Regions from separate parts of the Sulfurovum sp. TSL1 genome, predicted to be linked through region 2. Evidence: riboswitches for the same ligand, from Rfam matches in the RefSeq annotation. Region 2 holds a riboswitch; each other region holds the start of a gene.
The links. Region 2 has a riboswitch for cyclic di-GMP ahead of LDM98_RS05760 (PAS domain-containing protein). Riboswitches for the same ligand answer to the same signal wherever they lie in the genome.
Positions count from the first base shown of each region.

Region 1: another riboswitch for cyclic di-GMP. It lies ahead of thrC (threonine synthase); the one in region 2 lies ahead of LDM98_RS05760 (PAS domain-containing protein).
Region 3: another riboswitch for cyclic di-GMP. It lies ahead of LDM98_RS04465 (hypothetical protein); the one in region 2 lies ahead of LDM98_RS05760 (PAS domain-containing protein).

Region 1 covers NZ_BPFI01000004.1:58,482-68,628, reverse strand. Annotated here, with positions in the region: gene LDM98_RS11465 (M48 family metallopeptidase) at 1-968, opposite strand, end outside; gene abc-f (ribosomal protection-like ABC-F family protein) at 1,065-2,999, shown strand; gene LDM98_RS11455 (LysM peptidoglycan-binding domain-containing protein) at 3,000-4,058, opposite strand; gene thrC (threonine synthase) at 4,118-5,584, opposite strand; cyclic di-GMP riboswitch class I at 5,835-5,909, opposite strand; gene argB (acetylglutamate kinase) at 6,058-6,909, opposite strand; gene LDM98_RS11440 (tetraacyldisaccharide 4'-kinase) at 6,906-7,823, opposite strand; gene LDM98_RS11435 (ferritin-like domain-containing protein) at 7,814-8,641, opposite strand; gene LDM98_RS11430 (MBL fold metallo-hydrolase) at 8,656-9,261, shown strand; gene LDM98_RS11425 (hypothetical protein) at 9,276-9,530, opposite strand; gene LDM98_RS11420 (hotdog domain-containing protein) at 9,583-9,966, opposite strand.
Region 2 covers NZ_BPFI01000001.1:1,169,242-1,179,388, reverse strand. Annotated here, with positions in the region: gene LDM98_RS05780 (acetolactate synthase large subunit) at 1-1,356, shown strand, start outside; gene ilvN (acetolactate synthase small subunit) at 1,356-1,835, shown strand; gene lpxD (UDP-3-O-(3-hydroxymyristoyl)glucosamine N-acyltransferase) at 1,905-2,864, shown strand; gene LDM98_RS05765 (hypothetical protein) at 2,914-3,144, shown strand; gene LDM98_RS05760 (PAS domain-containing protein) at 3,185-3,637, opposite strand; cyclic di-GMP riboswitch class I at 3,717-3,792, opposite strand; gene metH (methionine synthase) at 3,915-7,421, shown strand; gene LDM98_RS05750 (cytochrome b/b6 domain-containing protein) at 7,488-8,066, opposite strand; gene LDM98_RS05745 (DUF1653 domain-containing protein) at 8,169-8,387, shown strand; gene LDM98_RS05740 (CPXCG motif-containing cysteine-rich protein) at 8,384-8,566, opposite strand; gene LDM98_RS05735 (M20/M25/M40 family metallo-hydrolase) at 8,622-9,914, shown strand; gene nth (endonuclease III) at 9,939-10,147, opposite strand, start outside.
Region 3 covers NZ_BPFI01000001.1:903,765-913,911, reverse strand. Annotated here, with positions in the region: gene LDM98_RS04490 (glycosyltransferase) at 1-829, shown strand, start outside; gene LDM98_RS04485 (glycosyltransferase) at 826-1,848, shown strand; gene LDM98_RS04480 (alginate lyase family protein) at 2,042-3,391, shown strand; gene LDM98_RS04475 (glycosyltransferase family 4 protein) at 3,388-4,596, shown strand; gene LDM98_RS04470 (right-handed parallel beta-helix repeat-containing protein) at 4,696-6,231, opposite strand; gene LDM98_RS04465 (hypothetical protein) at 6,258-6,620, opposite strand; cyclic di-GMP riboswitch class I at 6,716-6,794, opposite strand; gene LDM98_RS04460 (carboxypeptidase regulatory-like domain-containing protein) at 6,848-8,419, opposite strand; cyclic di-GMP riboswitch class I at 8,551-8,633, opposite strand; cyclic di-GMP riboswitch class I at 8,775-8,854, opposite strand; gene LDM98_RS04455 (LamG-like jellyroll fold domain-containing protein) at 9,098-10,147, opposite strand, start outside.

The DNA of each region.
Region 1 (10,147 bases), on a different contig from region 2:
AGCGGCAGAAGTAACATGAACATCGCGATCTGCACGCCAGCCTCAGGAACCACACCCATCTGTGTAAAGAGTGCATCCGGCAAATGTCCAAAGAGATAAAATGCGATGAAAAGAAGTACGCCCATCAAGCCGATATTTTTCCAGATATCTCCATGAGAGAAATGTCCCAATTCATGTCCCAGTACCGCAAGAAGCTCTTTGGTATTGAGTTTTTCTAAAAGGGTGTCAAAGAGAACCACACGTTTACTCTTGCCCAATCCACTGAAAAATGCATTCAGACGACTGTCACGTTTACTTGCATCCATGACAAAGATACCGTCACTCTTAAGCCCGGCCTCGTTCATCATGGCCGTGATCTTTTCTTTGAGTTCTCCCTCATCAAGCGGAGAGAATTTATTGAACAGTGCCATAAAGGTGGGTGCCAACAGATTAGCCATCACTGCTACAGTGAACATGGCTGCAAATCCCCAAATCCACCATGTTGCATAACTCTGTATGATCCAGGATAAAAGCGCAAAAACCGCACCGCCCAAAATGAAGAACAACAGGCTTGTTTTGATCATGTCAGTCATATACATTTTTGCCGTCATTTTATTAAATCCGAACGCTTCATCTATCTTGAACTTCTGGTAAAGTTCAAAAGGGAGGCCTATCAGATAATTGACTATAACAAAACCGAACAGGAATACAACAGACTGCATGATGTCTCCTTCGACTTGAACCATCGATGAGAGCCAGGAAAAACCTGCAAAGACCCACCAGATAAATACCAGATAATCGACAAAGTCAGTCACAAGAGAAAGTTTTCCGTTAGCCACTGCATAGTTTCCTGCTGTCAGGTATTTGTCTGCCGGCATCAGTACAGGTGTCTTTCTTTTTTCTTCATTGATATACCCTATCTGCATCGCAGAGATATAGAGTTTCATAAAGGTGTAGATAGAGTAAAAGATAATAATGGTTTCCAGCATGGATTTCCTTGGTATATAATGGTGAAATATACCAAATCAAGCCTTAAAAGCCACTCTATTTGCTATAATTGCATCATTATACAACAAGGAACCATTGTGGCACTCATCGACCTCTTTGACATCAAAAAACAATATGACATCAAATTACTTCTCAATGGGGTTGATTTTCACCTCGATGAGGGTGAACGTGTCACGATCGTGGGTCAAAACGGCTGTGGAAAATCCACGCTGATGAAGATCATCATGGGAGAAGAGGAACCCACTGAGGGTAAAAGAGTGGTGAACAGCGCGATACAGGTAGAGATGCTTGCGCAGCAGCCTCACTTCGACCCTGGTCTTTCCGTCAGAGAAGCGATATTCAATGAACTGACTGAACTCAAAGAAGCCAAAGAGGCGTATGATGCACTGAGTCTCAAAGTGGCCGAAGACTTTGAAAATGAAGAGCTCCTCGCACAACTGGAGAAAGTCTCCTCTTTTCTGGACCATCATAATGCCTGGAACCTTGATGACAAGATAGAACGTATCATGCAGGAGTTTCAGCTCAAAGCCTACGAAGACCGTCCTGTAATCTCCCTTTCCGGAGGTGAACAGCGCCGTGTAGCCCTGGCATCCCTTATACTCAAAAAACCCGATGTACTGCTTCTTGACGAGCCGACCAACCACCTTGATGTCTATATGGTCGAGTTCTTGGAAGAGATGCTTCTCAAAGGAAATTTCACCCTGCTCTTTATCTCACATGACAGACATTTCATCGACACTGTAGCCACGCGTGTGGTAGAAGTCGATAACCAGCAGCTTGTGAGCTATACCGGGGGTTACATGAACTACCTCGAACAAAAAGAAGCACGGATGCATGCTTTGAAAAAAGGGCACGAGAACCTCCTCAGACTGCTTAAACAGGAGGAAGCCTGGCTCTCAAAAGGTGTAAGGGCCAGAGAAAAACGTAATCAGGGACGTAAAAAACGTGTCTTTGAGCTGCGTGATGAAGCGAAGAAGAACCCTACGCTCATCCGAAAGATGATGGTAGAGCTTGAACGTGAAAAAAAACATTTTAACCGTGATGAAGGGGTATCACGAAAAAAGATGCTTTTTGAACTGGAGAACATCTCCTACTCGGTTCCGGGGAAAAAACTCATAGAACACTTTAGTACACGTATCCTTCAGAAAGACAAAATAGCCATTGTCGGTATCAACGGTGCAGGTAAGTCGACCCTACTCAAACTTATGCTTGGTCGGATCAAACCCCAGAGCGGTCTCATCAAGCAGGGAGACTTTTCCATAGGTTATTTTGACCAGCACAGAGAGATGCTTGACGATGAAAAAACACTCATTGAGACCTTCTGTCCCGACGGGGGAGACCATATAGAAGTACAGGGGGCCAATCTTCACGTCTACGGCTATCTAAAATCGTTTCTTTTCCCTAAAGAGTTCCTGGCTAAAAAAGTCGGTATGCTCTCTGGCGGAGAGAAAAATCGTGTGGCACTGGCATTGCTCCTGACTAAAAAAGTAGATTGTCTCATCCTCGATGAACCTACCAATGATCTCGATATCCAGACCATTAATATCCTGGAAGAAAAGCTCATCAACTTTCCTGGTGCCATACTCTTTGTCTCACATGACCGTTACTTCATAGACAAGATAGCCTCGAAACTCTTTATCTTTAAAGGAAATGGTGTGGTTGAAGAGTCTTATCAGACCTATACCGAGTACCTGGAGATAGAAAAAGAGATGAAAGAGCTTGATGCGCTCGAACAAGAGGTCAAAACATCTGCAAAAAAAGAGGTGCCGGTCGGTACCAAAAAACAGACAAAACTGAGCTATAAAGAACAAAGGGATTATGATACCTTACCCGATGAGATCGAAGCTCTGGAGCAACAGATAGCTGCGCTTAATGCCTGTTTACAGGATCCGGAGTGTTACCAGGAAAAAGGTTTGACTGCGCTGAGTGATGAACTGAGTGTACTTGAGAAGGTGTATGAAGAGAAAAGTGACAGATATCTGGAAGTTTTGGAAATTTTCGAGTCTCTTTAATTACCAGTAGACCATGACACTGCGTCTTCCCCAGTGCAGTGCTCTTCTTTTATCGAGTCCCATATAGATATCGATACGTTTTTGGTAGCGTTTATTCATTTTGTCGCGTACGGTGTAGTAACCTGGTAATCCGCCGATACGCACTTTGGTCCCATTGCGCATGCCATATTTTTTTATCATATCTCTAGAGACTGCAATGATCTTCATGCCTGGACGCAGACGGTTATTCCATGCTGCCAGGAAAGGTGTACGGTCTGTCTGACCTACATGTGACGTATACGCAGTTGCCGTGACACGAAGCCTTTTCTCTGTTTTTATATGCGCCAGTATATGAGGAAGCGGAAGCCTTATCATTTTACCTGCATGTATGATCGCACTGCGTTTGATCTTATTAAATTCCATCAAGTCTTCAGGTTCAAGATTGAACTTTTTGGCAATGGAAATGATCGTATCTCCCTCCCTGATAAAGTAATTGCCAGAAGAGACTGCATCGATCCTCTTTTGTTCAAAAGGGAGCTTTAGTTTCTGTCCGACACGCAAAGGAGAGCCGATCCTGATACCGTTCATTTTTGCAATCTCTTGTGTTTTTAACCCAAACTTCTTTGCGATCTTACTCAGAGCATCGCCCCTTACAACCCTGTACTTACCGTAAATAATTTGGGGTCTTTCTGGTACTTCAGGTACGATTGTTTCTAAAAGTTCTCTTTCTATGCGGGGAGGGGCTTCATAAGTCTCTATCTCTTCTATCTTATCATCGAGTAGGACTTGAGCGATGGGCTCTTCCATTGTATACTTTATGGGTGCTTTTTCACTTCCTTTAAAACGCACAGACTCTTGCACTTTTACATGCCGTTCTATCATATCCTCTACGGAAACCACTTTGAGAAAACGCTTTTTTTCAGGCACAGGTAACGTTTTTGCCCTGATCAATTTTTGTCTGTTCAGATCATACACGATCTCTTTGGCTTTAAGAAATTTTGCCCCGTAAGGGTTACACTCAGCGATACCGCCGGTGATAACCCTGCAATCTATCACTGACTTTGCAGTGGCTGTTTCCAAACATAAATAGGATAATAAAAAAAACCTCAAGTGATTTCTGGACATTACGTTATGCTAAACTATAAAAAGTTTAACATCTCTCCTTTAATGGATTCTTTTTCAACGATGACCGAATGGATGACAGGTTTCTCGAACAACCCATGTATCATAGGCGGTACGGATACATTTGCATGTGCACTCACCCATTTTAATGCTTCAACATCATCTTTGACTTCATGTCCCAGTGATTTTGAAACGGACGGGCTGAACTTGGTCCATTCCGCAGTCGAGTAAACCACTGTTTTAAGATCTTTTTCTCTCAAAGTTCTATACGCTCTGATACATGTGGCTGTATGCGGGTCCATAATATACCCTTTTTTTGCATATTCACCTACCACAGCTTCACACTCTTCATCATCTGAGAAAGAGGCATCAAAATCTTCACGTAGCAACGCAAGTTCATCTGCAGTCAGCTGATACTTGCCGTCTTTAGCCAATCCTTCCATCAGTTCTTTGGTACGTGCTGCACCGAATTTGTCAAACATAATACGTTCGACATTTGAACTTTTCAAAATATCCATAGCAGGTGATTCTGTCTGTATCAATGTACGTGTCGTAAGATCATAGGTACCCTTGGTGATCCAATCTGTCAGAATGTTATTGATATTGGATGAGATAAGGATCTTTTCTATCGGCAAACCTGCTTTTTTGGCATAATAGGCACCTAATGCATTACCGAAGTTACCGCTCGGAACAACCAGATAGATCTTTTCACCCATTTGAATGCTTTTTTTACGTACCAACTCCAGGTAGGAGTGGAGATGGTAAATGATCTGGAAGATGATACGTCCAAAGTTTACAGAATTCGCTGCTGAAAGTTTGATATGCCTCTCTTCCAATTCTGCCTTAAAGTCTTCAGAGGCGAGTAGATCTTTGAGCGTATTTTGCGTATCGTCAAAATTACCTTTCACACCGATCACTTTCAGATTTGAAGCATCTTCCGTGACCATTTGAAGTCTTTGCACATCGGATGTACCGCCATCAGGGTAAAGACATGCTACCTGTACACCTTCCTGATCTTTAAATGTCTCCAGAGTAGCAGGACCGGTATCTCCACTTGTTGCTGCCATGATAAGGTAATGTTCACCTCTTTTTTGTGCCAATTTACTTAACACATATCCGAAAGGTTGTAAGGCCATATCTTTAAAGGCTCTTGTAGGCCCATGATAGAGTTCAGAGACAAAGCAGTCCTCTTCGATCTGGGAAAGCGGTACAGGATTTGAAGGGTCATCAAAAGCGTCATATCTGTTCAATGCTTCTACCAGTACTTCTGTTTCAATATCTATACCAAATGTTTCTAAAAAGTCCAATGCCAGCGTTTTATAATGGCTGGAGAGATGTCCCTCTAAAAATTCTGTATCTAAAATTGGGAGTTCTTTGGGTACATATAGCCCACCAAAACTGGCACTTGGGCTGAGTATTGCTTCTGAAAATGGTACAGATGAAGGTTTCTGTCCGTCATTTCCCCGTGTCTCAATAAATTGCATCTATATTATCCTACTGTTTATATGAATGATAATTATAGCTAAATAAGCTAAGGGTTATAAGAAATTAGGGGGAATCCAGGTATGAAGTAAACTTAAGTATCTAGTATCTATTTGCCCTACGATAATAGGAGAAGAATGATTTAGGGAAAAGAATGTCAACTAATAAAATCATAGAGACAAACAAACACTAAAATACTCAGGTAATAGAAGAAATGAAACTTTCTAAAAGATAGAATGAGTTTATATCTCTATTGGTAGTCTGGCGATCTACGTGAGACCCATAACTTTCCGTATCCACCTCGCGATGAACTTGGCTTTTTCAATACAGTATAACCGTATGAGATAATTATAACACACTAACCTTTGAAAAATAACTTAAATTCTAAAAAAATTTAAAAAATTATTATTTTTTAGTGTTAAATGCATTTTTAACTGTTGCATTTTGTTACCGGTGATACTTCCATCGTACGACCTTAGAGTTCGATACAGGTCCCTACACCCGAACTGGTCAAAATCTCCAGGAGCAATGAGTGTTCTACCCGGCCATCGATGATGTGTGCTTTTTTTACTCCGCCACGCAATGCTTCGATACAGGCATCCACTTTAGGTACCATACCTCCGTGTATCGTTCCATCTGCTTTGAGGGCTTCCGTTTTTTCTATACTCAGATTGGTGATCAGTTGCATCTCTTTATCCAACACACCAGGCGTGTCTGTGAGGAAAAGTACTTTTCTTGCTTGCAGGGCTACGGCTATTTTGCTTGCTGCAAGATCCGCATTGATATTGAATCCGGGATGTCCCATCGTACTGCTTCCTGCGATAGGGGCGATCACAGGTATCGCACCGTCTTCAATGATGTTATTGACGATCTCGGGATTGACATGTTCGATAAGACCCGTATAACCGAACTTTTCAAAATCTTTCGGTATCCCCTTTAGAAAACCGCCATCTTTTCCAGAGATTCCAATCGCTTTGGACCCATGATTATCAAGCAAAGAGACGATCTCTTTGTTGATCTCACCGCTCAATACCATCTCTGCAATACGCATTACCTCTTTGGTTGTGACCCGCTGTCCATCTATGAATGTCGTATCTACCCCTAAATTGGCAAGCAGATCTGTAATACTTTTACCTCCGCCATGTACGATAATAGGTTTCATCCCTACAAGGTGCAAAAGTACAATATCCTGTGCAAACTGCTCTTTGAGCGCATCACTCGTTTGGGCAGACCCCCCATATTTAATGACTATTTTTTCATTGGAAAACTTTTTGATGAACGGTAAAGCATCAAGGAGCGTTTTTACAACATTAATATTATTTTTCATTCTGGATATCCCTTTATATATTCATCTACCTGAGTGAAGATAGTCTCTTGAATCTGTAATTTTAACTTCATTTCAGAGATAGGTAACTTAAAATCCTGCATTTTTACTGCATCTTTTTCTGTCACAAGAAGGCTCTGGGCCTCATGGTCAGAGAGGAGCATTTTGAGTTTTTCTTCCTCAAAATAGGCATGGTCTTCCAAATAGACTTTATGGACGACTCCTTCGGGCAAATAGGTATCAAGTCTATGCGGATTTGATATAGCCGTTACCAGTACCATTTGGGGTGTAAGATTCTCAAATGCCACTTTTCGATGAAATGCCTCTCCCTCTTTTGCCACAATATCTGCATACTTTTTACTAAACCAGAATTCCCTAAACGCACCTGAGGGGAAAGGAAGATAATTTTTGATCTGTTCAGGCTCAAGGATAATTTCAAACTTTTTGATCTCAACACGGTTGAATCCATCATCCAGGATGATACATTTGGCACCTTTCTCTTTAGCTAACTTGATGGCCAAAGCCCTGTCTTCACTGACTATCACACTTGCATGAGGAAGTGACAGTGCCATCAGCATAGGTTCATCTCCGCTCTGTGTCACATCGACAAGTATCTTCCCCTCAGTGCTGACCTCCACCAGCCCTTTGCTTCTGCGGCCATACCCCCGAGAGATGATCACCGCACCTTCAAGCCCTGAAGCAAGTGCTATGACAAAAGGTGTTTTTCCGCTCCCCCCAACGATAAGATTCCCCACAGAGATGATGGGGATGCCGAACTCTTGTGGGGAAATGACCATTCTGCGCAGAGACATGATGCCCCCATAGATAATAGACAGAGGAAACAGAAGCAGGATAAGAGGGTAATGATACCATCTTGGTGCAAAGAACATGGCTTCAAGAAATGCTCTCAAGAGCACTCCTTCGCACCCAGTTTTTTGATCTCAGCACAGGAGAACCCTGCCTCTTTTCTTGCTTGCACATTGACATAGGGACGGTGTTTCGAGAGCAATTTATAACGTTCAAGTATCTCAAAATAGACCTCTTCTTCGCTCCCTTCTTTCTTTCCTGCTTCTTTACAAAGATATTTAAACCATTTATCACCCTTATAGACATGGTCTATCTCTTCATCATAAATGAGTTGCAGCGCATCTATCAGTTTTTTCACATTGGGGTTTTTACGCTTGTTGTCCAGTTTTTTAATGATCTGGGGACTGACATCCAGACCTGATGCTTCATAGTAACGCGGAATGATCGCCATGCGGTCCAAAATATTCTCTGCACTATGCTCTGCCGCATCAAACAGTCCACAGTGTACAGGAAAATCCCCATAGGTATATCCAAGTTCTTCCAACAGACGCTGCAGCATTTGAAAGTGCCGTATCTCGTCACTGGCTACTTCAAGCCAATCCACTTTATAGTCGCTGGGCATCTGAGGATAACGATAGACCGCATCCAATGCCAGATCGATGGCAGAATACTCTATATGTGCAATGGCATGTACCAATGTAGCCAATCCCTCTTGACTCTCAAAATCTTTTCTGGCAGGCAACTCCCGGGGATCTACAATGTGACATTTGGAGGCATAGGAGGGTTTTGAAAATAATAGCGGCGTAAAATCATCATCACACCTTATTTCATTTTGGGTACAATATGCCAAACATTGAACGGTCAACTCCTCTTTTAAAAGAATATCATCACTCATAATGGCACGTTCTAATAGACTAAATATATTCATAGGAGAATTATATCATGCAAATCAAAATACAACCTATGGGCGCTTACCAGACCAACTGTTACATTGCAACCGTTGAGGGAAAAGATTTTATTATAGACCCCGGTATGGGTGCGACCCAGTGGGTTCTTGACAATGTCACCAATCCCGTCGCTATACTTAACACCCATGGCCACTTCGACCATGTATGGTCAAATGCGGAGGTCCAGGAGAAACTGAGGCTTCCTATCTATTGTCCCAAAGGGGATGTTTTTATGCTTACAGACGATCCTCTTGAACAAGGTACGCCTCCAAGTGAACCGGACCATATCATCGTAGGTGATGAAGAACTGACCATTGAAGGGGTAAAGATCAAATACCGTCACTTTCCGGGGCATACGCCTGGCTGTTCCATCATAGAGATCGATGATGTATGGTTCAGTGGGGACTTTCTTTTTGAACAGAGTATTGGAAGATGGGATTTCCCTTCATCAAGCGGAGAAGCAATGGTGAAGAGTTTAGAAAAAGCGCTCACGATAGAAGGCGATTATACGATCTATCCCGGCCATGGGATGAGCACGACCCTCAAAGCAGAACAAAGGGTCATACCTTTTTGGATAGAGCAGGTAAAGAGGACGCTTTGATCCTCTACTCTGATCTATTGACCCTCACCGCATTTTCCTGCACTGCATTTTCCTGTCTCACACTTCATAGAAGGGTTTAAATCACTTTTTTCTGCCGTTTCCGGTTTTCCTGAACCACATTTTCCTGCTTCACACTTCATAAAAGGTTTTAGATCACTTTTTTGTTCAGGTTCATATGTTTCAAATGCTCCTTCGCTGTAAAGAATATATGTAAAGATTGCAGCCAATATTGCCAGAGCCAGAAACACATAGAGAAAGAATTTTTTCATTGTCATTTACCTTGAATTGTATTTAAAAAATGAAGTATAGCATAAGCTTCTGTTAGCCTAAGACATGCGAAGGCAATACAAATGTTGTAAAGCTGCCTTCAAAGACTAACTTTCCATTGACAAATGCCTCTACTTCTACCTCGGCTTTCTTGCCTTGACTATTGACAACCGAAGCTTTACATAGGACTGCGTCACCGACCTTTACAGGTGCTATAAACTTCGAACTTGAAGCACCCAGGACCACATAAGGATCATTCACTGCAGACATGGCTGCATAATCTGCTGCACCGAAGATGAAACCGCCATGTACCAACCCCTGCATATCCGCCGCCATTTGTCGTGTGGTATGCAGCAGTACTTCTGCATAATTTTCCTGAAGCTTTGTCACTTTTCCGCAAAGTGATGTATTGATATTTAGATGGGTATTCAGTTGCATCATAGATCCTCAAAGTTTTTGAAGATTATATCTAAAAATCATCTATTAATCACACGAAGTGTGCCCTGTCATGGTTTCGTTTTTTCTAAAAAAAGGAAAGGGGAAACAATGTCACAGTTAAAATAGGAGGAAATATTTCTAAAATATGAAAATTGAAGTATGCATTCCCACTCGGGAGAGT
Region 2 (10,147 bases):
GAGATAGATGCTGTAGGTATATCCAGACCCTGTACAAAACATAACTTTTTGGTACGTTCATTGGAAGAACTGCCTCGTTTGTTGAAAGAAGCATTTTATATTGCGCGTTCTGGACGACCGGGACCGGTGCTTATCGACATTCCTAAAGATATTACTGTAGATATCGGTGAGTTTGTCTACCCTGATTCTGTCAATATTCCTACGTATAAACCGACATACAAAGGAAACAAAAAGCAGATAGAAAAAGCTGTAGAAGCGATGAAAAAAGCAAAAAAACCTTTGCTTTACATCGGGGGTGGTGTGGTACTTTCAAACGCGAGTGATCTTGTACGTAAGCTGGCAGAAAAAACGCAGATCCCTACCGTTGAAACATTGATGGCAAGAGGTGTAATGGGTGCCAAAAATCCATTGCTTCTTGGTATGCTGGGGATGCATGGGAATTATGCATCCAATATGGCAATGTCAGAGACAGACCTGGTGATCTCTCTTGGTGCGAGATTTGATGACAGGGTAACAGGTAAACTTTCCGAGTTTGCAAAATATGCAGATATTATTCATGTAGACATTGATGCAGCGAATATCGGTAAACTTGTGGATGTTGACTATCCTATCGTAGGTGATGTCAGTCAGGTTCTTGAAGAGATGTTACCGCTTCTTGATGGAATAGATACAGACAGATTCCAGGCATGGAGAGAGATATTGAAGCGTTATGATGAGCTGCACCCTCAATCTTATGTTGATTCTGATGAGGTCATCAAGCCGCAATGGGCTATAGAACGTATCGGTGAACTGGTAGGTGAAAATGCCATCATCACTTCAGATGTCGGGCAACACCAAATGTGGGCAGCGCAGCATTATCCGTTCGATAGACCACGCCAGTGGATCAATTCCGGTGGATTGGGAACGATGGGCTTTGGTTTCCCTGCAGCCATCGGTGCAAAAAGAGCCTTCCCCGATAAAACGGTTATCAATATCACAGGTGACGGTTCGATCCTGATGAATATGCAAGAACTGGTGACGGCGGCAGAGTACAAAATACCGGTCATCAATCTTATACTCAATAACCACTTCCTGGGAATGGTTAGACAGTGGCAGACGTTCTTCTATGAAAAGCGCTACTCCGAGACAGACTTGACATTCCAACCGAACTGGAAAGCACTGGCTGAGGCGTGTGGCGGAATAGGGTATGACGTGACTACCAAAGAAGAGTTTGATGCAGCGATCAAAGATGCAATAGCACAAGATAAGGTGTGTTTCATGAATGTTGCCGTGAACCGTTTTGAAGATGTACTTCCTATGGTACCGGCCGGCGGTGCACTCTTCAATATGATGTTACCGCAAAAAGGAGAGAAATAATGGAAAATTCTATGAATGAAAGACGTGTTATTTCTGTTATCGTATTGAATGAAAGTTCTGTTCTTGCACGTGTCACATCACTTTTTGCAGCACGTGGCTATAACATCGCATCACTCACTGTGGCACCCATACCAGACAGTGATATGTCACATATTACGATCGAAACGAACGGTTCTACTAAAGTGATGGAACAGATCACCAAGCAACTGCATAAGCTCATACCCGTCTATAAGGTGATCGAGCATGAAGAGATGGTTGAAAAAGAGATGGTCTTGGTGAAGTTCCCTATTACCGAGCACTTAAGTGACATCGGAGCATTATGTGCCGCATATAACGGTGGTATCGCAAATGTGGGTAAAGAGATGATCATTGCCATGGTTGCAGATGAACCTATACGTATACAGCATTTTATAGAAGCAGCGCAGCGTTACAACCCTTATGAAGTTGTACGTGGCGGTGTTGTAGCTATAGAAAGATAGAAACCATTTTACTTCTGTCACTCTCCTTACAGGAAAGTGACATCTACTTTAAGTTAAAAGGACCACTTTATGACTTACCCACTCTCTCAGATCACAGCACATATCGGTGTAGATTTTCATGGTGAAGATATCACTATCGAAGGGATACATACCTTAAGTGAGGCGACTTCCACACAACTCAGTTTTTTTACAGACAGTAAATATGCTTCACAATTGGCAGAGACCAAGGCTGCTGCGGTGTTGATCGATGAAAAGCATGCAGGATTACTGCCTTCCGGAACGATCGCATTGATTACGGATGAGGCATATCTTAAACTGGCACTGGCCTCTAAGTTCTTTGCACATAAAATGGGGAGTGAGACATCACAGCCTGCTATGGGTAAAGGTTGCGATATAGATACAAGCGTCTCTTTTGGTAAGAATGTGACACTTGGAGATCATGTGACCATCTTACCGGGGTGTTATCTCGGAGACAATGTGACTGTTGGTTCAGGGACACTTCTGCATCCCAATGTGACCTTGTATCATCATACACAGATCGGCGCTGAGTGTATCATTCATAGCGGTACGGTGATCGGTTGTGACGGGTACGGATTTGCGCATACAAAGCTTGGTGAGCATGTGAAGATCTATCAGAATGGTAATGTGGTGGTAGAAGATAATGTAGAGATCGGTGCAAACTGTGCCATAGACAGAGCCGTATTTGGTACCACCTATATACGTAAAGGTACCAAACTGGATAATCTGATACAGATCGCACATAACTGTGATGTAGGAGAGCATACACTTTGTGCTGCACAAGTGGGTCTTGCAGGTTCGACGACGTTAGGCAGAAATGTGGTCATGGGCGGACAGAGTGCCACTGCAGGACACTTGAAAGTGGGTGCTTTTGCAACCATTGCAGGAAAAGGTGGTGTCACCAAATCTCTTGAAGGTGGTAAGACCTATGCAGGGTTTCCTGCTATTGATCATAAAATGTGGTTGCGTTTGCAGGCCAAAATGATGGGTTTGCTCAAAGGTAAAAAATAGTTAAGTCATTGTACTATAATCATTGATATCAAAATTTAAAGGAGTATAGATGAGCGGAACAGTCACAAAAATAGATGAAATGGGTTTGAGTGGTACAAAAGATGGGAAGATCACAGTGACCACAGTAAAAGAACCGTATGGTCCAAAGAGTGAAAGTGTAGCAAGTATCGGTATTTCACTGCAGGCAGGTGCTGAAGAACCGGACTGGAAAGTGCATATTCCTAAAGCAAATATCGATGCAGTGATCGAAGCATTGCAGGAAGCAAAAAAAGCGTTATAGTATTGTATATACTTTTTGGTTAATGGGTTAGGCCCATTAACTACATTTCATCATTCTTCATGACCTTGTATTTGTCGAAAGCTCTTTGCATGAGGTCTTTATCAGGGATCTTTCTTCCTGCAATATATCCGATGACATTGCCGTCATCATCCAATTTAGGCTTGATCCATACAACAACATTGTAATATTTGCCTTCACTTGTCATATTTTTGACAAACCCTTCCCAATAGTTTCCACCTTTGATGGTTTCCCATAACCCTTTAAATGCAGCTTTTGGCATATCTGGGTGTCTGTTTATACTGTGTGGAGATCCGATGAGTTCTTCTTTTGTATAACCGGTAAGTTCACGAAATTTACGGTTGGCATAAGTGATGATACCTGCCGGGTCTGTTTCTGTGATCATCACACCACCGTCAAACGGCACTTCTACATCTACCGGATCTGGTTTTGTGATTTCTTTTCCGTTAATAGTGTTTTTAATTGTTTTTCCCATTTTCTCTCCATAAACAATAGATAGGTTGCATTAAAAGTCTTATTAGGACAAAAGGAAGTACAAATGCAGATCAAATACATTTGGCAGTCTGGCAATCTACATTGAGACCCATCACTTTCTGTCCTCACTTCACAATGAGTTTAGCCTTAGATATTATACCTAACATAGTATCTATCTATAGCTTATATGGACATAATAGACTACTTTGTGACTCAGATTTAATCATATTTTCTTCATACTTTGCTACAATTACAGAATTATGATAAAGGGGCGTTTTTTGTCTATTACAGAAACAATCAAATCACTTTTACAAGAGCGTATACTCGTCATCGATGGCGCAATGGGTACACAGATACAAGACCTTAAAGTTCCTTCCGAAGCATGGATAGATGATAAAGGTGTGGATCAAGAGGGATGTAATGAACTGCTTAACCATAGTGCACCGGAACTTATAGAGCGTATCCATAAGCGTTATGCTATGGCAGGTGCTGACCTACTTAAGACGAACACATTTGGTACGATGCCTTGGGTACTGGATGAGTATCAGATGGGTGAACGTGCCTATGAACTTTCTAAAAAAGGTGCTCAGATAGTAAAGAAGATCTGTAACGAATACGGTACAGAGAAGTCACCGAAGTTTGTCTTGGGTTCGATAGGACCGGGCACAAAGCTTCCTTCTCTAGGGCATATCCATTATGATGAAATGTATGAAGGGTATAAATGTGTTGCACTTGGACTTATAGATGGCGGATGTGATGTTTTTCTTTTGGAAACCTGTCAGGATCCTCTGCAGATCAAAGCTGCATTGCATGCATGTCAGGATGCAAATGAAGAGAGAGATGTGCAGCTTCCTATTATGGTATCCGTTACGATCGAACTGAGTGGAACTATGCTTATAGGTACCAATGTTGAGACGATCGTTACAATACTTGAACCGTTTGATATCTTATCACTTGGATTTAACTGCGGTACGGGGCCAGACCAGGTAAAAAAACACCTTAAAACACTCTCTGAACTTTGTGCGATACCTATCTCAGTGCATGCGAATGCAGGCTTGCCCCAGAACCGTGGGGGGTATACCTTCTATCCTATGGGACCGGATGAATTTACTGAAAAACAATTGGAATTTACAAGGTACGCCGGTGTAAGCTTTTTAGGTGGATGTTGCGGAACAACACCACAGCATATCCAGGCACTCAAAAAAGCAGTTGAAGTGATAGTCCCTAAAAAACCTACAGGTAGTATCAAGCCAAGTGTCGCTTCTTTGTTCAATAGTGTAGAGTTGTTCCAGGAACCGGCACCACTGCTCATAGGGGAGCGTTCAAATGCGACAGGATCAAAAGCATTCAGAGAGCTTATTTTGGCCAGTGACTATGAAGGTACACTGACCGTAGGTCAGGCACAGGTACGTGATGGGGCACATATGCTTGATGTCAACGTGGAGTTTGCAGGACGTGACGGGGCCAAGGATATGAGGGCGGTCATGGAGCTCTATAACCAGAAGATACCGCTTCCTCTTATGCCGGATGCAACACGACCCAATACGATAGAAGAGGGGCTGAAGTGTATCGGTGGAAAGCCTATCATCAACTCCACGAACCTCGAAGATGGAGAAGAGAACTTTGCAACCTACTGTAAATTGGCCAAAAAGTTTGGGGCTGTACTTGTCTGCCTTGTGATCGATGAAGAGGGGATGGCAAGGAGCAAAGAGAAGAAAGTAGCGGTGGCTAAACGCATGTATGAACTTGCCGTGAACAAATATGGACTGAAACCTCAAAACATTATGTTCGATATGTTGGCCTTTACAGTGGGTACAGGTGAAGAAGAAGACAGATTGGCTGGAAAGAATGCCTATGAAGCTATCAAAGAGATACATGAGATCTATCCTGAGGTAGGTTCCACGCTTGGCCTTTCAAACATCTCATTCGGTTTGGAAAAGCATGCGAGGTTCTACCTCAATTCAGTCTTTTTGCATCATTGTGTACAGGCAGGTATGACCTCTGTGATCATCAATGTGAAACACATTATTCCCCTGGCCAAAATGACGGCAGAAGACATTGCGATTTGTGAAGAGTTGCTTTTTACACCGGATGAGAAATCATTGTTTAAATTCATCGACCATTTTGCAGATGCTGTGGTAGAAGATGAGGGTGCAGATGAAGCTTATGAGGCTATGAGTCATGAAGAGAAGATTAAAAAACTTCTTATGGATGGTGACAAAGAAAGGATGCTGCCGCTTGTGGAGGAGGCACGTCACGAGATACACCCCGATGTGATAGTCAATGAGATCCTTATTGATGCGATGAAAGTGGTGGGTGAACTCTTTGGTTCAGGACAGATGCAGCTTCCTTTTGTACTGCAGAGTGCCGAAACGATGAAAGCAACGGTAGACTACCTCAATCCTTATTTGACCAAACAGGAAAAAGAGACGGATACCACACTGGTCATCGGTACGGTCAAAGGGGATGTTCATGATGTGGGTAAAAACCTTGTGGACATTATCCTTTCGAACAACGGATTTAAAGTGGTCAATGTGGGCATCAAAACGGAACTGCAGGAGTATCTCGACATTGTAGAGAAACAATCGATACAGGCCATAGGAATGAGCGGTCTTCTAGTGAAGTCCACAGCGGTGATGAAAGAGAATCTTGAAACGATGGCCGAGATGGGTATGGAAATTCCGGTACTCTTAGGCGGGGCAGCACTCACACGCTCTTTTGTCGATGATTTCTGTAGACCTATCTACAAAGGCCCTATATTCTACTGTCGTGATGCATTTGACGGGGTGATCGCGATGAGCCGTATAGAGAAGTTCAATGAAGATAATTCCGTAGGGTTGGACACGCGTCTGGCCGGAGATATGGAAGAGCGTCAGGAAAAAGTAAAAAAAGAGGTGGTGATACCACCGTTCGAAGAGATAGAGATGCCTGAGAAAGTGGAGATACCCACACCGCCATTCTGGGGAAGAAGAGTACTTCAAAAGGGGGACTTGGATCTCTCTGTGATCTACGAGTGGATCAATACGCGTTCTGTCTTTAAGATGCACTGGGGCTATAAGAGTAAAGGTATGGATAAAGAAGTCTATCAAAAGCTCATAGATGAGACGGTCTATCCTGCTTTTGAACGTTTGAAAAAAGAGTTTATCGAAAAAGACCTGTTCGAGCCGACGATCATCTACGGATATTATCCTTGCAGGAGCGAGGATCAGGAATTGTACTTGTTCGATGAGAGTGAAGGGTGGAATGTCGATGCAAATGCCAACCGAGAGCCTTTGGACAAGGTCATCGGCAGGGCAGTCACCAAGTTCTCTTTCCCAAGACAGGGAAGGAAGCCGCACCGTGCACTTTCTGACTTTTTCAGACATGACAGACATGATGTCATCGCTCTGACCTGTGTCAGTGCCGGAGCCAAGTTCAGTGCCTATGAAAAAGAGCTTTACGATGCAGGAAAATACCTGGAGTATAATATGGTACACGGGCTCTCTGTTGAACTTGCTGAGGCATTGGCTGAAGTCGTGCACAAACAGATACGTTTGGATCTGAATATCACTGCCGAAGATGAAGGCAATACGTTACGTGATGTACGTATGAACCGTTACCAGGGTGCGAGATACTCGTTCGGGTACCCGGCATGTCCTGACCTTGAACAGAGTAGAGAGTTGTTTGATATGTTAAAACCTGAAGAGTTCGGCATAGAACTCTCTGAGACATTCCAGATAGTCCCGGAACAGAGCACGACTGCACTGGTGGTACACCATAAAGGTGCAACCTATTATTCATTATAGGGTTTTAGGACTTTATTGTTTATGGGTTCAGCTCCTCTATTAGGTCCTGTTAAAAACGGACAGGTTTTACGCCCCTCCGTGGATCATATCTGAAATGATCCCTTTTTCATCTCTGCTCTCAGCAACAATGACCCCGATGATATGTAAAGGTACAAAGATCAGTACGGCATTGTAGACAAGTTCATGCAGCTCTTTGATGTCATGGGCCGTATCTTTAGTAAGAGAGAGTGCTTCATAAAAATGGATGGTCAATCCTGTAATGGCCATAAAGAGAAGGACAGCATAGAAAACGATATAACTTAGGGCGACCGTTTTTTTATAGAGCGTCTTTTCTTTGAAGTTCTGGTAGTTTGTTTTTCCACTTGGGGTAAAAAAGAGCAGTAGTCGCCATACGACTAAAACTGCGAGCGCATACCCTAAGATGATGTGCCACTCCCACATGGGTGCACGGATGGCGGTAGCAAGTGTTTTCGCCTGATCTGAGGTGACCTCAATGTTGATCTCTGAAAGTTTTTGTGTCAGAAGTTCAGAGTTCGTTCTCCAGCTTAAAAAGGTTTTGCGTAAAAATACAGTGCCTAACAGGCCCAAAATGACTGTTGCATGTACCCAGTGCCATATTCTAAAATCCAAACGCCATTTTTTCATTTTGTATCCTTTTGCGTAAATCTATAATCATAAGTATATTATAGTATCTTTAATGAAAATTCTATAGACTAATATCCATAGCGGAAGAGAAGGAGATCTAAAATGAAATTGGAAAAAGGAGTCTACAGACATTATAAAGGAAATCTTTATGAGGTCTTTATGACAGCACAACACTCAGAGACCAAGGAGTGGATGGTGGTCTATAAGGCATTATATGGAGATCAAGGAACATGGGTGCGTCCGTATGAGATGTTCATAGAAAAAGTTGAGGTAGAGGGGCTCTGCATACCCCGTTTTGAAAAGCTGGAAGATGAGGATTAGATCCCTTCCATTCTTCTCGCTTCAAAACTCACCAACTCTTTCCCGGAAAACCTGAAATGAAGTTCTATGGGGCGACAGCATACTTCACAGTCTTCTATATATTCACTTTCTTCCTCGGAATAGTCCAGTACCATGGAGATACGTTCCCAACAGTAGGGACAGGTAAAGAAATGTTCCATGCATACTCCCTGTTTTTTTATGTGATTTTACTATAATTTGGAAAAAAGAGTATATATGTCATCTATCATCGAACATTTTCAAACCCTCACACAGATCCCGCACTGCAGTAAAATAGCAGACAGGTTATTGGAATTTTTGGTTACGTTTGCTAAAGAAAGAGGGTATGACGTTGAAGTAGACGACATTAAAAATATTTTCATCTCAAAAGGCAGACCGGCACTCTGTCTTCAGGCACATTATGACATGGTCTGCATGGGCAAGGCACCTATCCTGGAAACCTATATAGAAGATGGCTGGATGAAAGCCAAAGATGCTTCCCTAGGTGCAGACAACGGTATGGCCATAGCAATGATGATGCAGCTTATGGATGAAGGCCAAGAGTTGGAATTTCTGTTCACGGCTGACGAAGAGGTCGGACTCATAGGGGCCAATCAAGTCTCCTTTGATCTTCAGAGCCCCTACATGTTAAACCTAGACAGTGAGGATGAAGCAGAGGTCTATATCGGGTGTGCAGGCGGTGTCGATATTACAGCCACCAAACAAGACAGTTATGTGGACGGAAGTGGCGATTGCTATGAAGTGGCTGTCAAAGGACTGGTCGGTGGACACTCCGGTGTAGATATCGATAAAGGCATTCCTTCTGCGATCAAAGTACTGGGTGAGTATTTACATGAACACCAGATCACACAATTGGCAAGTATCTATGCAGGAGAACGTCGAAATTCTATTCCGGCAAATGCAGTGGCCATTGTACGCAGTGCATTGAAGTTGGAGAACACAGAGTTGGTGAAGGTACGTGAACTGACGGAAAGACCGAAAGTATTGCGTGAGGGCGCTCAAACCATAGAGATGATACATCAATTCAAGCATGGTGTACATGCACAAAATGAGGCGCTGGGCATTCCTGATGTCAGTATCAACCTGGCCATTATCACCGCAGATGAGAAAGGTGGGCTTCTTGTGGAAACCAGTGCACGTGCAATGGATGCGCTAAAGCTGGAAGATATTTCAAAAGAAACATTAGCATTTTTTAACGCTTACGGTTTTAACGTAAAACTTGAAGATAAATACCCCGCATGGAAACCCGATGTCAGTGATTTTACCAATCTTGTCAGTCAAGAGATGCGGTCGGTGTTCGGTAAAACAAAGATGATGGCGATACATGCAGGACTTGAGTGTGGTGTCATCGCAGAGAAATATCCTGCCATGAAGTTTGCTTCCATCGGTCCAACCATACGGTATCCGCACTCTACAAGAGAGATGGTCGACCTGGAATCCGTTGAACGTACGTTTGAGGTAGTGAAACGGATCATAAGATCGGTGAATGAAGAGCAGAAAAGAGATTGAATTACAGAAGTACTAAGAGAATCCTTACACTTTAAAGGTTTGTTTTGTTTTGCAATGGGCCTCCATAAAGCAGCCTTCACACTCGGGTTTGACCGCTTTACATCTGTAGCGTCCAAAGAGTACCATCGCCTGATGGAGCAGATGTAGGTCTGTTTTAAACTTTTTACTTAACTCCTCTTCACATTTGACAGCGGTTTTGGCATCAGAGAGCCCTAAACGGTGCGCGACCCTGA
Region 3 (10,147 bases), 270 kb from region 2:
TAGTTTGTATATCTTGCTATTGAAAGTTCCTGTAGTACATACAATTCATAATTTGGCATATAAAGAGGCAGGCAATAAAATACAAAAACTCTATAAACTATTGTTTAATTACTTTAATGTTACCCCTGTCTCTATTAGCCAAAAAGTTTTAGAAAGTACAGAGAAAGTCTATGGAAGCAAACACACAGAATTGATTTATAATGGGGTGAAAGCACTCAAAAAAACAGATCTATATGATCATGTCAGAGCTGAAGTAGATACTTACAAGAAAACTAAGAATACAAAGGTTCTTCTGAATGTAGGAAGAATAAGTAAACAAAAAAATCAATTGATGATGATTCATGTCATAAAAGCATTAAATAAAGTTGATCTGGATTTTGTACTTTTGTTTATCGGACCGTTAACGGATGACAAGGAGTATGCTGATCAATGCATTACAAACTCAGAAAACATTCCCAATATCTTTTTTTTAGGAGAGAAAAGTAATATCGGCGATTATATGCACTGTGCTGACGCTTTTTGTTTATGCTCCCTTTATGAAGGCCTTCCATTAGTAGTGCTTGAGGCAATGTCTGTAGGCGTACCAATTCTTTCTACGCCAGCGGGTGGTGTACCTGATATTATACAAAATGGTGTGAATGGATACCTATCCGATGACTTTACAGAAAATGCATATAAACAAATGTTAGTTACATTTTATTCCAAGACTTTGAGTAATCATGAAGAAAATAGAAAAACTTATGAAGAGAATTACTCTATGCACATATGTATGAATCATTATTACGAGTTGTATGAGAGATTACAATTAAAAGATAGAGGTGACCTGTGAATATTTTATTAATGGGCCCACGAATGAATCGCAAGGACCCTCGATATATTGGTGGTGCCATAGCAGTATTTGAAGAGTTGATAACCCAGTTTGATAACGTTAATATCCAATATTGTGTGATAGATACGAACAAAAAAAATTATTCAAATATTTTTAGTGCCTATCTATCAATTATTATACAAACTTTTATTCATCAGAGAGGATGTACACATATTTCACTACATAGTTCAAGAGATTATTTACTTCTTGGTTTTATTATTATTTTTATTGGAAAAGTTTTTGATAAAAAAACTAGTCTTCGAAAATTTGGTGGTGAAGCGTTAAATGTATATGAGCAAAGTAAGGGAATAAAAAAAAGTGCCCTCAAATTTATTTTTTCCAATATAGATGTGTTGTTTTTTGAGATCAAACATATGGTTCGGTTTTTTTCTAAAATGAATACACATTGTTTTTGGTTTCCAAACGTGAGAAATAGAACAATAGAACCGGATATCCCAAGGAGTTTTCAAAAAAAGTTTGTTTTTATCAGTCATGTTAGAAAGGAAAAAGGTATTGATGAAATTATAGATGCAACTAAAAGGCTTGATGAAAGCTATACTATAGATATTTACGGCCCTATATTAGATAAAAAATATACAAAAGAATATTTTGCTAAACACAACATTTCATATAAAGGGGCCTTGCAATCAAATGAAGTATTAAAAACATTAAATAAATATGATGTTCTATTGTTACCAACTTATTATAAAGGTGAGGGATATCCAGGTATTATTATTGAAGCATACTCTTTAGGTATACCAATTTTAACTACTACATTACATGGTATAAAAGAGATTGTCGATGTCTATAAAACAGGTATTTTAATTGAACCAAAAAATGTTGAAGAACTTGTTAACGCTATCAAATATTTCAATAAAGAAAACTATGTTTCTTTATCACAAAATGCATATAACAAATTTGATGATTTTAAATCTGATATACAAACAAAACTATTCTTAGAGCATCTGAAAAATGTGTAAATTATATAGACTTTTACATACAATCAAATACCTGAAATTTATTCAAATTTATTTTCGGCTCTTTTATGTTACAAGAAGCTATCTTAGAAAATTTCGAAATTTTGATTATGTATTGTCAATATCTTCAGTCTCTACGCATTTGACATTAGTTAAATCGATCCCTTGCAAAAACTTATTTAGTAAAAATAGATTTATGTTTCTAAATCAGTCATTCACGTTTAAAAAAAATATAGATTGGAACTTTACATTATATGGAAAACTATGGACTTATAATTTAAATTATTTTGACTATTTGCATCAAGAAGAAACCTCTAAAGATGATGGGTTAAGACTCATTTATGATTTTATAGAGCAGTCAGATAAAGTCATAGATGGACTTGAAGCATTTCCAATTTCACTTAGGGGTATTAACTGGATTAAATTTTTAGTCAAATACAAGATTGATGATACAAAAATCAATGATTCTCTTTATGCCCAATATCAAATTTTGATGGATAATATTGAGTACCATCTTCTTGGAAATCACCTGTTAGAAAACGGTTTTTCTTTACTTTTTTCTGCTTATTATTTTCAGGATGAAAGATTTTATGACAAAGCTAAAAAGATTTTGATATACGAACTTGAAGAACAGATACTAGATGACGGGGCACACTTTGAACTGAGCCCCATGTATCATCAGATAATGCTTTTTAGAGTACTTGACTGTATTAATCTTATTAAAAATAATAACTGGAAGAATCATGAGTTACTTCAGCTATTTATGAATAAAGCTGAAATCATGCTGGGATGGTTAAATGCAATTACCTATAAGAATGGGTGCATACCATTATTGAATGACAGTAGTAATAAAATTGCTCCTACTACCAATGAACTGAATCACTATGCATCTCAATTAAAAGTCAAAATTAAAAATATAAAGCTTCAAGAGAGTGGATATAGAATGGTATCTAATAATAGATATGAGTGTATTATCGATGTTGGCAATATCGGTCCAGATTATATTCCTGGCCATGCCCATGCAGATACGTTTAATTTTGAATTATATATAGATAAAACCCCCTTTATAGTTGATATAGGTGTTTCAACCTATGAGACTAACAATAGACGTTTATTTGAGCGTTCAACAGTTTCCCACAATACGGTTGAAATAGCTGGCTGTAGTCAAAGTGAAGTGTGGGGTGGATTTAGAGTAGCCGAACGGGCTTTCATTACTCAACTTGATGAAAGAGACAACAGAGTTAGAGCAATGCATAATGGTTATGAAAAAAGATTGAATGCTTTACATGAGAGAGAATTCATTTTTGAAAATAATAGTATAAATATCATTGACAAAATTATTTCGGAACATGAACAAAAGGCTGTTGCAAGGATACATTTTCATCCTGATGTAGATGAAAGTATGATAAAGCAGTATATACAGTTTAAGAACTCTGAATACAGCATTAATATATATCAATATGCTCCCGAGTTTAACGTGCTAATTGATGCCAAAGTATTGGAAATTCCGTTTACAACAAAACTTGAAATGAGGGTTGTACTATGAAGATTTTATTTATAACAGATAATTTTATCCCAGAAGTTAATGCTCCCGCTACACGCACAGTAGAACATTGTAAAGAGTGGATAAAGGAAGGTGTAGAGATCACGATTATTACCTGTGCACCTAACTTTCCACATGGCAAGATTTATGAAGGGTATAAGAACAAACTTTATCAAAAAGAGACAATAGATGGTATAGAGGTAATCAGGGTATGGAGTTATATGGCTGCTAATAGTGGTTTTATTAAAAGAGTATCTGATTATTTTAGTTTTGCTTTGATGGCATTTTTTGTAGGTTTGTTTCAGAAGTATGATATTGTCATTGCTACATCACCACAGTTTTTTACTACATGGTCAGCATGGGGGATATCTAAGATACGGAGAAAACCATGGGTTTTTGAGTTAAGAGATCTTTGGCCAGAGTCTATCAGGACTGTAGGTGCCATGAAAAACAAGGCTGCACTTGATTGGCTGGAGAAAATAGAACTGGGACTTTATAAAGATGCTGACAAAATCATAGCAGTAACTGAAGCTTTTAAAAGTAATCTAATACAGCGTGGAATAGACCCAGATAAAATTGGAGTCATTACGAATGGTTCAAATATCGATCTTTTTTCTCCTCGTAAAAAAGATGATATTCTATTGAAATCATTGGATTTGGAAAATAAGTTTATTTTCGGTTATATTGGAACCCATGGAATGGCGCATAGTTTAGACTTTATTGTGCAGTCACTTTCTAAGATTGATGATGAAGATATTCATTTTTTATTTATCGGAGATGGATCTATGAAAAATAAGATCATGGATATGGCGTTAGAATTGTCATTAACCAATATTACCTTTTTAAATCCTATCGCTAAAGATGAAGTGCCTGGATATTTATCGATCATAGATGTTTCACTGGCTCCTTTGATAAAATCGGATACATTTAAAACAGTCATTCCTTCTAAAATATTTGAAGCATCAGCTATGTGTAAACCTACTCTTTTAGGCGTAGAAGGACAAGCCCAGGAGATTCTGGAAAAATATCACGCTGGCCTTTGTTTCCTGCCTGAAGATGAAGAAGATTTTCTGAAAAAAGTTTTACTTTTGAAGAATGACTCAAAACTGTACAGTGATTTGGTAAATGGGTGTGGGGCTTTAGCTCAAGACTATGATAGAAAAAAACTGGCTAAGAGAATGCTAGAAATTTTAAAGACTCATGTATAGTGGTTTAGAAGATGTACTGACCAAGGATTTTGTTTCATCAGTGTAGGTATGTACCTGCCATCATAGACTGGTACATACTTGAATTCAGATATAAATGCTCTAATTAGCTGTCGGTACTGAAATATTAATAACATCATAATAAGGACTAGCAGTAGTTGGAGCAGCCCCCTTAAGTGTTATATTTCTTGGAGTTGTATAATGATCTGTTGTAAATGTGAGATCTTCCTGGTTGGCATCAGTAGCATTAGCATAGTTAAATGTATTTGACATAGTGGTACCACTGCCAAGTGAACCAGACATGCCCCCTGCATTAATCACAACGTTATTATTTAGTGTTGAATTAGTGAATGCATTAAATGATGCCCAGTTTTTAGCACCGTGGATGATATTTCCTTCAACTGTTAAGTTGTTAGAATCCCAAAGTACCAAGTCAAAATCAATAATATCCCATAGTATGTTGTTTGATATGCTTGAATCGCTCAGACCGTAAGCAAATCCTTTTGAATCACCTGCACCTATAGCTCTTGCAGAATCAAAGATATAGTTGTTCTCTATTGTAAGGTTTTCTACACCATAATGGATAGTTATTGCATCACCCCAACTGCTAAGCGAAGAACCTGTTTTATCAGATACTCTATAACCCCAAATATAGTTATTAGTGATAATGATTTTATTGTTCGCATCGTCTGAACCTGCTTTTAGGTCAATACCATTCTCAGCATAAGCGTAGTTTCCATTTGGTGTAAGACTACCGCTACCGTTAGTATAAATATCAGGTGTAATATAGATATGGTTACTATCAATAATAGTTCCATCATAACCTGTTGGCACAGGAATGCTTGCGGCCCAATCTTTCCATCTTCTAATAAGCTGAATACTGTCACTAATATTTTTAAACTCATTTTGTATTATTTTGGTGTTGTATATATAAGTATCATTCTCCCAACTTATATCATTTTGAAAGAATATTCCTACTCCATCAGCTTTTCTACCGGCAAGAGATTGTTCTGCTATCCTACTCTTTTGTATAGTATTGTTGTCTGATCTATGATAAATGGTAATAGCATATGTATTAAAATTTTTAATATGCATACGGTTAATTATATTGTATTGGGATTGCCCCTTTATATCCATTGCTGTACTTGCTGTGGTGTTAAGTGTTGACATCCTGTCAATTGTCCAGTAGTTGGCTCCCGATAGATTGATCTGTACGTTTGCCTGTTGCGAGTCAGATAGTGAAGCAGGGTGTGCAGTATTACCATTATCTAAAAGTATGTATCTTCTTGCATTAGGTGTACCATCAGCTGTCAGGGTAACACTACCATAGTTTCCTGGTTTGACACAAAAAATTCTTTTACTGCTATCGTTTATTGTACCCCAGTCAGCATTACTGCTAATAAATTGTACTTCCGGATCATTTGCATTACATGCAGGGAGGTTAATTGGTTCAAGGTAAGGATTACTTGTGTCCATAGTAGGTGTAGGATCAGATACTGTAGTAGGATCAGATACTGTAGTAGGATCAGTCACTGTCGATATGGTTCCTGACACAGGAGTTAACTTATCTCCTTCCAATGTAAAATCTGCCATCAGCATTGCAAGCGAGGCAGTTGAGAGTAAAAATATTTTTTTCATAATTCAATCCTTGTTTTAATTAATTTTTATAGGCTAATAATGTCGCCTGCAGCATCTACTATTATTTTACCAGAATATATGGCATAAGTTTTTGTATCAGAGTCATATACTTGTAATGTGAACGCTTCTCCAGGTATCACTTCAATGTCAAATTCACCATTCTCATTGGTAGCAAGATCGGTTCTGATCCAGTTGTCACTAATAGCATCTACTTTTAGGTTTGGAATCGCATTTTGATTAATGTCGATGATACGATCGGTATATATAGTGTAATCGGTGTAAGCATCTTCTGTTTCTATAGATGAAGTTCCACTTCCTCCACCACAACCGGTGAATAAAGTGACAAGCATAGCCATAAAGACGGTCAGTGTTTTTTTGTATACGTACATTTTTGTATTACCTTTTTTGTTATAAATATGATAAAAGCGTCTTATGAAACATTTGAGAATGTACTTTGAAAGTACATTCTTTCAAAACGGAGTATTTAGGCAGCCCGGCCATCTCATACATTGAGGTCCTGGGCTTTCCGTCCTTGCTTCACAACAAGTTTGGCTTTTTCAAGTGTTCAAATTGTAGTATAAGAGTGTTACCCATATATTACTTATTCATTTTTTAATTATAAGCTGGAATTATCAATAGTTTCACCCGGAGCCACAGCGGATATCATACCGTTGTATGTAGCACCATATTTATCATCATAGTGATATGCTCTCAATGTGAATGCTTGACCTGGTATCACTTCAATTTCAAATACTCCATTCTCATCTGTGCTAAGATCGGTACTGATCCAGTTGTCACCAATAGCATGTACCCTTAGATTTTTTACAGGTGTACCATCTGTATATAGGATACGATCAGTATAGATACCCGAAGCATCTTCAATAGGTTGGCTCAGACTCCATGTTCCCGGATGGGAAACTGTACCTTCATATGTTCCATCTGCTAGACGAGTGGCATATCCTTCTTCGATCCAGGTACCTTGCTCATAATCATAGAACCATAAAGGAATACTCTCAGCTGGTGCACCAGTTGCCTCAAATATTAAAGTTATATCATCAGCTACACTTAATGCATTGCCTGATTCATCTGTAAGGTCTATCACAGTAAACCCATAAGAGATGAATGGAACGATATTCCCATAGTTATCTTCTCCTTTATACTCTCCAGGAAATACTATTTCACTGCCTTTTTCTGTACTGTTACGATATGATAATCCGGCAGTCACTTGCCCTATATAAGGACTTCCATCATGATTGATATAAACTCCGGAAGGTATCACGATATGGGCTCCTGAAACTAGAGTCTGGCTATCATAAGTCCACTGGCTAATATATTTATCTATTTCAACAGTGGTGTAATTTGGGGATAGATCGGTTATTTGAATATTCGTACTATTTGTATAATAACCTTCTGCACTGAACATGACAGAAGCTTTATCGCTTACAGCGATATTCATCAGTATATAATCACCTTGAGAATCAGTGGTAGTGACACAGCCACCTATATTGACTTGAACACCTACTAATCCTGTTCCAGTATCTTTATCCGTAACATGACCTTCAATTTTTGCATCACCCTCTATACAGACAGCTTGAGTCTCTTCAACGATTGGTTCTGTTACGATCGGATCAGTTATAACCGGTTCTGTGACAGTTGGCGCCGCTTCGGTTACGATTGGTTCTGTTGACACAGGATCGGTTACTGTTGGTTCTGTTGCGTTTGTGTCAGTTGGTGCAGGTTCAGTTATGATCGGATCAGTTGGCACTGGGTCCGTTACGATCGGTTGGTTACTTGCGGCAAGTGTTGTAAAAGTCATATCATTACTTACAACGGGTCTGCCTTTCTCATCTTCGGAGACTATTCTATAGTGATATTCTGTATTTGCCTGTAAATTGTATAAGGTAACAGTACCTTCTTCTTGTACTGAAACTACTGAACCATACTTATTACTTGTACCATACTCTACTGATTTTGTAGTATACCCATAAGGATTCCACTCGATGGTGGCAGAATCTTCTGTAGTAATGGCACTGACATCAATCTTCACTACTTTTGCTGTAGAGGTTGTAGTGAGATCAGTTGAAGTTGAATCTGTTGTAGTCGCTGTTCCTTCACCGCCACAACCTGCAAGCAATGTTGCAAAAGACAGTATAAGTACATTTTGTTTGATATTGTTAAGTCTGAACATTCGTTTATATTCCTTCTTTGTATGAACGTGTATTGTTGTGAAGAAAATATATTGAAAAGTAGGGGAGGGAAATCTTCTATGAAGAATGGAATATACCAATATGCATGTAGCATTACTCTGTTGTGCTCAACAAAGGCAACTAGGCTATCTCATGATTATTATGAGATCCTTGGCTTTCCGTCCCTACTTCACAATAGGTTTGGCTTTTCTCACTAACTTGATGGGAATTATATTGAAAGAGGATTACCTCAATATTACCCACATGTCTGAATTTTTATTAAGATTAGGATGATAAACTTTATATAAAAGTTATAATTTATGAAGAGTCATCGTTTGAGATACGATAGTTCTAAATAAATGCAACCCAGCTATCTTTTTTTCAAAAGACCTGAAGCTTTCCGTCCCTGCTTCACAACAGGTTTGGCCTAATACTTTTATTACTATGACTTATGGTTTAGTAGTACCTTAAGTCATAGTCATACCGGAATAATACACACTTAAACTGAAAAGAATATAAAATTAAAATATATGTTTATGATCAATTTTTTTGATGAAGTATATATTAGAGTTTTTGTTTTATGAGATTCAAATTGAGAGTGAGTGATATCTAAAAGAAGTAAAATACGGAGCAGCACAGATGGCTTCTCCGTATAGAACGTTTATTCTATGCAAAGAAGATTACTTGATGAATCTTCTTCTAAACGGATAGAAAAGTCCCAATGCGATCATCAGTAAGAACACCATATCGAAGTGCTTACTGTCAGGGTTGTATGTACAACCACCGCCACCACCGTCGCTAATAATTGGAACTGTTGTATCCACCACAAATTCAGTTACTGATAATGGAGCTGAAGAGTTGTTTGCTTCATCTGTTACAGTGATCGTACAATCGCCGTATATCCCGTCTGCAAGTGTATCAAATGTAATTGTATTATTACCAGCTGTTGCTTCTGTTGCAGCAGAGCTACAAGATCCACCATAAGTGATAGTTCCAGCTTCATCTGAAGAGAAAGTATAGTCTGGGGTATTATCATCTGTAGGTGATGTCACCGCGGTTACTTCTGCAAGGGTAGGGGCAGTGACATCTGGTACAGTCGTATCCACCACAAATTCAGTTACTGATAATGGAGCTGAAGAGTTGTTTGCTTCATCTGTTACAGTGATCGTACAATCGCCGTATACCCCGTCTGCAAGTGTATCAAATGTAATTGTATTATTACCAGCTGTTGCTTCTGTTGCAGCAGAGCTACAAGATCCACCATAAGTGATAGTTCCAGCTTCATCTGAAGAGAAAGTATAGTCTGGGGTATTATCATCTGTAGGTGATGTCACCGCGGTTACTTCTGCAAGGGTAGGGGCAGTGACATCTGGTACAGTCGTATCCACCACAAATTCAGTTACTGATAATGGAGCTGAAGAGTTGTTTGCTTCATCTGTTACAGTGATCGTACAATCGCCGTATACCCCGTCTGCAAGTGTATCAAATGTAATTGTATTATTACCAGCTGTTGCTTCTGTTGCAGCAGAGCTACAAGATCCACCATAAGTGATAGTTCCAGCTTCATCTGAAGAGAAAGTATAGTCTGGGGTATTATCATCTGTAGGTGTTGGTACTGGTGTTACTTCTGCTAAATTTGGCTGTAATCCCATTTCATAATGCTGTTGAATCAGTCCTGCATCAATTGCAGCAGTATAAACAGTTATCTCATCCAGATTACCTGTATACGA